Regions from separate parts of the Lentzea sp. NPDC036955 genome, predicted to be linked through region 3. Evidence: riboswitches for the same ligand, from Rfam matches in the RefSeq annotation. Region 3 holds a riboswitch; each other region holds the start of a gene.
What was found. Region 3 has a riboswitch for S-adenosylmethionine ahead of thrC (threonine synthase). Riboswitches for the same ligand answer to the same signal wherever they lie in the genome.
Positions count from the first base shown of each region.

Region 1: it holds a riboswitch for S-adenosylmethionine, as region 3 does, so the genes downstream of both, ACZ7CF_RS24780 (aminotransferase class V-fold PLP-dependent enzyme) here and thrC (threonine synthase) in region 3, are expected to answer to the same signal.
Region 2: it holds a riboswitch for S-adenosylmethionine, as region 3 does, so the genes downstream of both, ACZ7CF_RS10860 (methionine ABC transporter ATP-binding protein) here and thrC (threonine synthase) in region 3, are expected to answer to the same signal.

Region 1 covers NZ_JBVJRC010000007.1:221,314-224,551, reverse strand. The annotation lists gene ACZ7CF_RS24790 (M28 family metallopeptidase) at 1-176, opposite strand, end outside; gene ACZ7CF_RS24785 (potassium/proton antiporter) at 310-1,788, shown strand; SAM riboswitch class IV at 1,861-1,975, shown strand; gene ACZ7CF_RS24780 (aminotransferase class V-fold PLP-dependent enzyme) at 2,010-3,238, shown strand, end outside.
Region 2 covers NZ_JBVJRC010000003.1:354,380-357,617, reverse strand. The annotation lists gene ACZ7CF_RS10870 (transglycosylase family protein) at 1-174, shown strand, start outside; gene rsmA (16S rRNA (adenine(1518)-N(6)/adenine(1519)-N(6))-dimethyltransferase RsmA) at 366-1,187, shown strand; SAM riboswitch class I at 1,276-1,369, shown strand; gene ACZ7CF_RS10860 (methionine ABC transporter ATP-binding protein) at 1,588-2,586, shown strand; gene ACZ7CF_RS10855 (methionine ABC transporter permease) at 2,583-3,238, shown strand, end outside.
Region 3 covers NZ_JBVJRC010000015.1:201,471-204,708, reverse strand. The annotation lists gene rpsT (30S ribosomal protein S20) at 199-465, shown strand; gene holA (DNA polymerase III subunit delta) at 667-1,644, opposite strand; SAM riboswitch class I at 1,723-1,842, shown strand; gene thrC (threonine synthase) at 1,854-3,110, shown strand; gene ACZ7CF_RS38885 (DNA internalization-related competence protein ComEC/Rec2) at 3,190-3,238, opposite strand, start outside.

The DNA of each region.
Region 1 (3,238 bases), on a different contig from region 3:
CTGCCGTGGGCGCGGTTGCCGCCGTTGGCGGTGGCGATCGACTGGAGCTGGTTCAGGTGCGCCTGGACGTTCGCGACGCTGATGTCGGGTGCTGCCAGGACCGCCGGAGCGGCCGCTTGCGCCGGCGCGGTTCCGGCCACCGTCAGGGCGGCCGCCAGCGCGATCAGGATCCTCATGGTTCAACTCCGTGCAGGGTAGGGATTGAGCCACTGATCAACATGCTCTGCCGTGCATGAGCCGCGCTAGGGGCGAAGGTCGGTTTCGCGTCGGATTAGTTCAACTCGGTGGTGATCAACCAGAATGGTCCGGGTGGGTGATGTCACGGTTGTCCTGGGCGTCGGTGCCGCGGTCCTGCTGATCTCCGTGATCGCGGTCCGGGTGTCGATCCGCCTCGGGCTGCCCTCACTCCTGCTGTACCTGGGCATCGGCGTGCTCCTGGGCGAGTCGGTGCTCGGCATCGACTTCGACGACGCCGGCCTCACCCAGTCCCTCGGGATCGCCGCGCTGGTGCTGATCCTGACCGAGGGCGGCCTGACGACCCGGTGGCACGCGGTCAAGACCTCGCTCTGGCTGGGCGTCGCACTGTCCACAGTGGCCGTTGCGGTGAGCGTCGCCATCACCGGAACCGCGCTGCACCACCTGCTGGGCCTCGACTGGCGGATGGCGCTGCTCTGGGGTGCGGTGCTGTCGTCCACGGACGCGGCGGCCGTGTTCAGCGTCCTGCGGTCGCTGGGGGTGGGGGCACGGCTCACCGGCGCGCTCGAACTGGAGTCCGGCCTCAACGACGCGCCCGTCTACATCGCGGTCGTGCTGCTCGCCTCGTCCGACCAGATCTCGTGGACGGCACCGCTGCTGGTGCTCTACGAGCTGGGAGCGGGCGCGCTGATCGGCGTCGCGCTCGGCTGGCTGGGCGGCACGGGACTGCGGCACGCGGCCCTGCCCGCCACCGGCCTCTACCCGCTCGCCACCGTCGCCGTCTGCGTGATCGCCTACACCGCGGGCGACCTGGCGCACGCGTCCGGTTTCCTCGCCACCTACGTCGCCGCGCTGGTCCTGGGCAACGCCCGGCTGCCGCACCGCGCCGACACCCTGTCGTTCGCCGAGGGGCTCGGCTGGCTGGCCCAGATCGGCCTGTTCGTCCTGCTCGGCCTCTACGCCTCGCCGTCCCGGCTGCTCGACGTGCTGGTGCCCGCGCTGATCGCGGGCGTGGTGCTCACGTTCGTGGCGCGCCCGCTGTCGGTGGTGCTGTCGTTGCTGCCGTTCAAGGTGCCGTGGCGGGAACAGGCGTTCCTCTCCTGGTCGGGGCTGCGCGGCGCGGTGCCGATCGTGTTCGCGCTGATCCCGCTCATCCAGGGCGTCGAGGGTGCGCGCGAGCTGGTCGACGCGGTGTTCCTGCTGGTCATCGTCCTCACGGTGGTGCAGGGCACGACGCTGCCGTTCCTCGCGCGGCGGCTCGGGCTGGTCAACGCGAGCGAGCCGCAGGAGGTCCAGGTCGACTCCTCGCCGCTGGACGAGCTCGGCGCCGAGCTGCTGCAGGTGCACATCCAGCGCGGGTCGAAGCTGCACGGCGTCTACATGACCGAGCTGCGCATGCCCACCGGCGCCACGGTGAGCCTCGTGGTGCGCTCGGGCAAGAGCTTCACGCCACTTCCGACGACCCGGCTGCAGACCGGCGACCAGTTGCTCATCGTGACCACAGAAGAGGCGCGCGACGCCACCGAACGGCGGGTTCGCGCCGTGGACCGGGCCGGTCGTTACGCGCGGTGGAAGGGCGAGACCGGCGAATAGTCGGTCCCCGACGCTTCTCACGATGTGATCAGGTGTCGACGGATCGTGACGCGCCCGCTAACGTCGTCTGCAGGTCATGAGAGCCAGCGTCAAGCCCAAGCTTGCTGGCCGGCAACCCTCCAACCGCGGTGGGGTGCCCTTGGTGAGGACCTGGTCCGGCGCGCAGGGCGCCGGTCAAGCGCGGGCCTCCGAGAAGGCCCCCCGGCCCAGGAGGCAGCTCGATGACGCTCGCGATCACCCCGGACACCACCACCAAGGTTCCCGCCGTCGTCGGTTCCGACCTGCGCGTCCCGCTGGTGACCGGAGAGCGCGTCACCTACGCCAACCTCGACCACGCCGCCTCCGCCCCCTGCCTGCGGGAGGTGCGCGACGCCGTCGACGAGCTGCTGCCCTGGTACGCGAGCGTGCACCGCGGCGCCGGCTTCGCCTCCCAGGTGTCGACCCGCGTCTACGAGCAGGCGCGTGACCGCGTCCGGCGGTTCGTGGGCGCCCGCTCCACTGACGCCGTCGTCTTCACCCGCAACACCACTGACGCGCTGAACCTGCTGGCCCGCAGCGTGCCCAAGGGCACCGCAGTCGTGCTGTTCGACAGCGAGCACCACGCCGCGCTGCTGCCCTGGCGCGGGCCGAATGTGCAGCGCATCTCCACTCCTTCCTCGTCCGGCGCGGCACTCGTCGCGCTGGACCGGGCGTTGGCCGCCGCCCCGGTCGGTCCTCGGCTCGTGATCGTCACCGGGGCGTCCAACGTCACGGGGGAGCTGTGGCCGGTCGCCGAGCTCGCGAAGGTCGCCCGCAGGCACGGCGCCCGCATCGCGCTCGACGCCGCGCAGCTCGCCCCGCACCGCCCGATCGACGCCCGTGAGCTGGGCGTGGACTACCTGGCGTTCTCCGGCCACAAGATCTACGCGCCGTTCGGCGCCGGTGTGCTCGTCGGCCGGTCCGACTGGTTGCAGCAGGCCCAGCCTTACCTGGTGGGCGGCGGCGCCACGGCGAAGGTGACCGACCACGGCGACCGGCTCGGCGTCGCGTGGTCCGCGGTGCCGGAGCGGCACGAGGCGGGCAGCCCGAACGTCATCGGCGTGCACGCGCTGGCCGCGGCCTGCGAGATCCTGTCGCGGCACTGGGAGCAGACGATCGCGCACGAGCAGGAGCTGCTGCAGCGGCTGCGGGACGGCCTGCGCGCCATCCCCGGCCTGCGCGAGCTCTCGATCCTCACCGACGTCGACCGCGTGGGCGTCGTGAGCTTCACGGTCCCCGGCTTCGACGCGGGCTTCCTCGCGGCGGCGCTGTCGGCCGAGTACGGCGTCGGCGTGCGTGACGGCGCGTTCTGCGCCCATGTGGTCGTGGGACGTCTGGTGAAGAAGGCCGGTTCGCACGAAGACCGCGCCGTGCGCGCGTCGATCGGTCTCGGGACGACGGCCGAGCACGTGGACCGTTTGGTGGCCGCGCT
Region 2 (3,238 bases), on a different contig from region 3:
GGCCTCCAGTTCAACGCGAGCACCTGGGCGGCCTACGGCGGCACCGCCTACGCGGCCCTGCCGCACCAGGCGACCCGCGAACAGCAGATCGCCATCGCCACCAAGCTCCGCGACGGCCGTGGCGGCACGTACTCCGCGTGGCCCGGCTGCCGCGCGAAGCTCGGCCTGCCGTAACCCCGCCTCCCCACCCATCCCTCCCCTCTGCTTGACCGCACGCGGGGACCTTTCGTACTCCAGGTGAGTACGAAAGCTCCCCGCGTGCACTCGTCGCAGCAGGGGGCGGGGGTCTTCGGTGGGTGACTTGAGGTCTTCGGTGGGCAACCTGAGGTCTTTGGTGGGTGACCTGAGACAATGCCCCGGTGAGCCTGTTGGGACCCGCCGAAGTCCGCCGTCTAGCTGAAGAGCTGGGCATCCGCCCGACCAAGAAGCTGGGCCAGAACTTCGTGCACGACCCCAACACGGTCCGCAAGATCGTCGCCGCCGCCGGTCTGACCGACGAGGACGTCGTCCTGGAGGTCGGCCCCGGCCTGGGCTCGCTGACCCTCGCGCTCCTCCCGGCGGCCGCTGAGGTGGTCGCGGTCGAGATCGACCCGCCGTTGGCGCACCGGCTGCCCCAGACGGTCCAGGAGCACGACCCGGCCAACGCCGGCAAGCTCCACGTGGTCCTCAAGGACGCCATGAAAGTCACCCAAGAGGACCTGCCGGTACAACCGACCGCGATCGTCGCCAACCTGCCGTACAACGTCGCGGTGCCCGTGGTGCTGCACCTCCTGCACGAGCTGCCGAGCCTGCGCAAGGGGCTCGTCATGGTCCAGGCGGAGGTCGCCGACCGGATGGCGGCGAAGCCCGGCAGCAAGGTCTACGGGGTGCCCAGCGTGAAGCTCGCCTGGTACGCCGACGCGCGCAAGGCGGGGTCGGTCGGGCGCAACGTCTTCTGGCCCGCGCCCAACGTCGACTCCGGGCTGGTTGCCTTCCAGCGCCACGAAAAGCTGTTGTCCACAGTGGACAAGAACAAGCTGTTCAAGATCGTCGACACGGCCTTCGCGCAACGCCGCAAGACCCTCAGGGCCGCCCTCAAGAGCTACACGCCGCACGTCGACGAACTGCTGGCCGAAGCGGGCATCGATCCCCAGGTCAGGGGCGAGCAGTTGAGCGTGATCGACTTTGTCCGGATCGCCGAGGTCTGATCCGGCGATCCTTCGGCCAACAGTGTGATCTGTCGAACGAATCCGAATCTGGCTTGCGCAACCGAACGTCCGTCCGGTTGACTGCTAACTGCCATCCGGAGCGACTGAGAGACCTGGCTCTACGACGTCGCAGCAACCACCCGCTGGATGCGGGCAGGTGCTAACGCCAGGACCGATGGAGGATCACGTGGGTACCTCGCGAATGCTGACGCGCCGTCGAGTCGTCGACCAGTGCCGTCGCACCGCTTCTGCATGTCGTCGCCACCTCGTCTAAGGCGCCTTCTCAAAGTCCTTTGACGCGCACTCGGTCGCTGAGTGGCGCACACACCTGAGCAGAACTTCGACCGCGCACCCCCGCACAACGGGAGCGTGCGCCGTCGCGCGCAGCCGTGGAGCAGAAGTGATCACTGTCGAAAACCTCACCAAGTCCTTCCAGGGTGTCAACGCGCTGAACGGCGTCACCCTCGACGTCCAGGCCGGCACCGTGCTCGGCGTCGTCGGCCCGAGCGGCGCCGGCAAGTCCACGCTGGCCCGCTGCGTCGCACTGCTGGAGCGCCCCGACTCGGGTGCGATCCGCGTCGACGGCACCGACATCACCTCGCTCGACGGCTCGGCGCTGCGTGCCGCCCGCCGGCAGATCGGCGTTGTGCCGCAAGGGGACTCGCTGCTGCGGCAGCGGACCGCGGCCGGCAACATCGCGTTGCCGCTGGAGTCCGCCGGCGTGCCGGGACCGCAGCGGCGCACCCGCGTGGGCGAGCTGCTGGACCTCGTCGGGCTCACCGACAAGGCCGCCACCTACCCCGACCAGCTCTCCGGTGGGCAGCGCCAGCGCATCGCCGTTGCGCGCGCCCTCGCCGCCAACCCGTCCGTCCTGCTGGCCGACGAGCCCACCAGCGCACTCGACCCGGAGACCACCGGGTCCGTGCTGGCGGTGCTCGACCGTGCGCGCGCAGAGCTGGGTGTGACCGTCCTCGTCGTCACGCACGACATGGGTGTGGTCCGCAAGATCTGCGATGACGTCGCGGTCCTGGAGCAGGGCCAGGTCGTCGAGCACGGCAAGGTGCTCGACCTCGTCAACAACGCCGCCAGCCGTACGAGCTCCGCGCTGCTGCCCGCCGTCGACCTGAACCCGATCAACGAGAACGCCTACGACCGCGTCGCGGACGTCGTGCTCGTCGGGTTCGCCGCGGTCGGCGCGCTGCTGCCCGAGGCCGCGCACCGGTTCGGCGTCGAGCTGAACATCGTCGGCGGCGGGCTCACCCGCCTCGGCGAGACCCCCGTCGCGCGGTTCCGCCTCGGCCTGAACGGCGAGCGGTCCGACTCGGCGCTGGAGTGGATCGGTGAGGCCGGCGGCGCGGTTCAGAGGTCCCTGAAGGGGCCGCAGGGAGTAGCTGCGTGAGGTCTGCAACACCCTGGTCCGACGTGGTGAGCTACCTCGTCGAGGCCACCGGGGAGACGCTGTACATGGTCGGCGTCTCCACCGTGATCGCCACAGTTCTCGGAGTTCCCGTCGGGGTCTGGCTGCAGCTCACCGCCAAGGGCGGGCTGCGGCCGAACGCCGCGGTGCACAGGGCCCTCAGCTTCGTCACCGACCTGGGCCGCTCGATGCCGTTCATCGTGCTGCTCGTCGCCCTCACGTCCGTGACCCGCCTGATCGTCGGCGGGTCCATCGGCAGCACGGCGGTCATCGTGCCGCTGGCCGTGGGAGCGATCCCGTTCGTCGGGCGGCTCGTGCAGAACATCCTGTCCGAGGTGCACGTGACCGTGGTCGAGGCCGCGATCACGACCGGTGCCTCGACGCTCAGGATCGTGCGCAGCGTGCTCATCCGCGAGTCGTTGCCGGCGCTCATCAACGCCATCGGCGTCACGGTCATCGCCCTCATCGGCTACTCGGCCATGGCGGGCGTGATCGGCGGCGGTGGCCTCGGCGACCTGGCCATCCGCGAGGGCTACCAGCGCTTCAACGACCGGATCCTGTGGAGCACCGTGGCGTGGCTCGCCGTGCTCACCACCGTGATCCAGTTCGGCTTCACCCGTGCCGCCCGTGCGTC
Region 3 (3,238 bases):
CAGCAGTATTGAACCGCTTCCACGGCGTTCGTGCTGTCAGCTCGTGCCGACCAGGCCGGGTTCACGGTGCGCTGAGCTGGCCTGATATCCTTCGTCGTCGTGAACGCGCGGCGCTCCGCCGTGGAGGAGAGCCGGCTCTCGCCGGTGCCGACCAAGCGCGTCACGAACTCCGGTTTCGACACAGAAGGGTGATGTCGCATGGCGAACATCAAGTCCCAGCTCAAGCGGATCAAGACCAACGAGAAGGCGCGCCTGCGCAACAAGTCGGTCAAGTCGTCCCTCAAGACGGCCATCCGCAAGTTCCGCGAGGCTGCCGAGGCCGGTGACAAGGCGAAGGCCCTGGAGCTGCTGCAGGACGCGTCCCGCAAGCTCGACAAGGCCGCCACCAAGGGCGTCATCCACGCCAACCAGGCCGCCAACAAGAAGTCGGCGATGGCGCTGCGCGCGAACCAGCTCGAGGGCTGATTCCGCTCACCTCAGAGCCGTCGGGAAGGGCTCGCTCCTCGTGGAGCGGGCCCTTTTCGCTGTTCTGGTGGGGATGAGGGCCATGGAGTCGCTCCACGCATTCACCTCATTGGGCTTCACGACGCGCCGCTCCGTGCGGAAGCTGGCGCGGCACGGTCAATTCCGGTGCGTGGACGGTTCCGCGGGAACGCCGCGAGGGTGCTACCGGCGGCCGTGTGCCGCCACGATCCGCAGCACGGCGCGCTCCAGCGCGTAGTCGGCGTCGGCGGCCACGCCCTTCACGTCGGCGTTGAGCCCCGCGACCACCTGCATCGCGTCCGCGAGACCCGCCTGCTCCCAGCCGCGGGCCTGCGCCTGAGCTTTCTTGATCTTCCACGGCGGCATGCCGAGCGGACCGGCCAGGCTGAACGGGTCGGCCCGGCCCACCGCGGAGACGCGTGCGACCGTGCGCACCGCGTCCGCCAGCGCGTCGGCGACCAGCACGTGCGGCACCCCGAGCTGCATGGCCCACCGCAACGACTCCATCGCGCCCGCACGGTCACCGGTGACGGCCTTCTCCGCGACGGCGAACCCGGTCACCTCGGCCTTGCCCTGGTGGTAGCGGCGGATCTCCTCGACCGTCACCTTGCCGTCGGTGTCCGACACCAGCTGCGAGGCCGCCGCGGCGAGCTCGCGCAGGTTCGTGCCCACGGCGTCGATGAGCGTCGCGACCGCCTCGGGGTCGATCTTGCCGCCTGCCTGCCGCACCTCGTTGCGCACGAACGCCTCGCGCTCGGCCGACTTGGTGACCTTGCCGCACTCGGTGACCGCCGCACCGGCCTTCTTCAGCTGGCCGGGCAGGTCCTTGGCCGCCTTGCTGCGGCCGCCACCGGTGTGCACGACGACGAGCGTCACCCCGTCCGCGGGCGCCTTGAGGTAGGAGAGCACCGTGTCGGCGATCTCCTTGCTGATGTCCTGCGCGTTCTGCAGGACGATCACCCGGCCCTCGGCGAACAGCGACGGGCTCACCAGCTCGGCGAGCTCCGGCGGCGTGAGATCGCTCACCTGCACGCGGGTCAGGTCGGCCGACGCGTCGACCGCGCGCGCGGCCTCGAGTGCCGCCCGAACTGCGCGTTCGACCAGCAACTCCTCCTCGCCGACGACGAGGTGCAGTGACTCCGGTGCGCTCACGCTCCGCATCCTCCCACGTCCCGAATCGTGGACGTTTGTGGCCGAGCGGCGGAGACGTGCCGTACGTTGGTGGCCACAACTGAACACCGCTCATCCAGAGGGGCAGAGGGACCGGCCCGAAGAAGCCCCGGCAACCGGCGTCAGCGCTATGCGCAGACGATCACGGTGCCAATTCCGACCCGTTCGATTTCGCGGGAAAGATGAGGAGATACCTCGCGATGACTGCTGTCACTGTGCCCACGAGCACCAAGTTCGACCTCGGCCCCGCCCGCGCGCTGCTGTGCCGTGAGTGCGGAAATGAGACCCCTCTCGCTCCGGAATACGCCTGTCTCGAGTGTTTCGGGCCGCTGGAAGTGGCCTACGACTTCGGCAGGGTGCGGCGCGAGGACATCGAGGCCGGCCCCCGTTCAATCTGGCGCTACCGCGGCCTTCTGCCCGTTCCGTCCACTGTGGAACAGCACCCGAACACCGACCCCGGCGGCACCCGCCTGGTCGAGGCCGACCGCCTCGCGAAGGCGCTGGGCGTCCGCAAGGTCTGGGTGAAGGACGACACCGGCAACCCCACCCACTCCTTCAAGGACCGCGTGGTCGGCGTGGCACTGGCCGCCGCCCGCGAGCTCGGCTTCAAGGTCCTGGCCTGCCCCTCCACCGGCAACCTCGCCAACGCCGTCGCCGCGGCCGCCGCCCGCGCCGGCTGGGAGTCCGTCGTACTGGTCCCCTCCTCCCTGGAACGCGCCAAGATCCTCATGAGCGCCGTCTACGAGGGCGCCCTGATCGCCGTCGACGGCAACTACGACGACGTCAACCGCCTCGCCCAGGAGCTCGCCGCGGAGCACGAGGACTGGGCGTTCGTGAACGTCAACGTCCGCCCGTACTACGCGGAGGGCTCCAAGACCCTCGGCTACGAGGTCGCCGAGCAGCTCGGCTGGCGCCTGCCCGACCAGATCGTCGTGCCGGTCGCCTCCGGCTCCCAGCTCACCAAGATCGACAAGGCCTTCCGCGAGCTCGGCCAGCTCGACCTCGTCGAGGCCTCCCCGTACCGCGTGTTCGGCGCCCAGGCCACCGGCTGCTCGCCCGTGTCCACCGCCTTCAAGGACGGCCACGACGTCATCCGCCCGGTCCGCCCCGACACCATCGCCCGCTCGCTGGCGATCGGTGCCCCCGCCGACGGCCCGTACGTGCTCGACACGGTCCGCCGCACCAACGGCGCCATCGAGGACGTGACCGACGAAGAGGTCGTCGAGGGCATCAAGCTCCTCGCCCGCACCGAGGGCATCTTCGCCGAGACCGCCGGCGGCGTGACCGTGGCGACGGCGAAGAAGCTGATCGAGACGGGCCAGCTCGACCCCGACGGCGAGACCGTCCTGCTGATCACCGGTGACGGCCTCAAGACCCTCGACGCCCTCGGCGACACGATCGGCCCGCGCGCCACTGTGCCGCCGTCGGCCGAGGCCGTGCTCAAGGCACTGGGCTAGGTCGTTCGTTCAGCAGATCACCTCCTCCCGGTCCGGGGACGTCCGCGTCCCCGGACCGCGTCGTTTCACGCGGTGAGCGTCAGAGGGTGATCGCGGCCGACTTCGTCCAGCCCGTGCGCGGGAAGCGG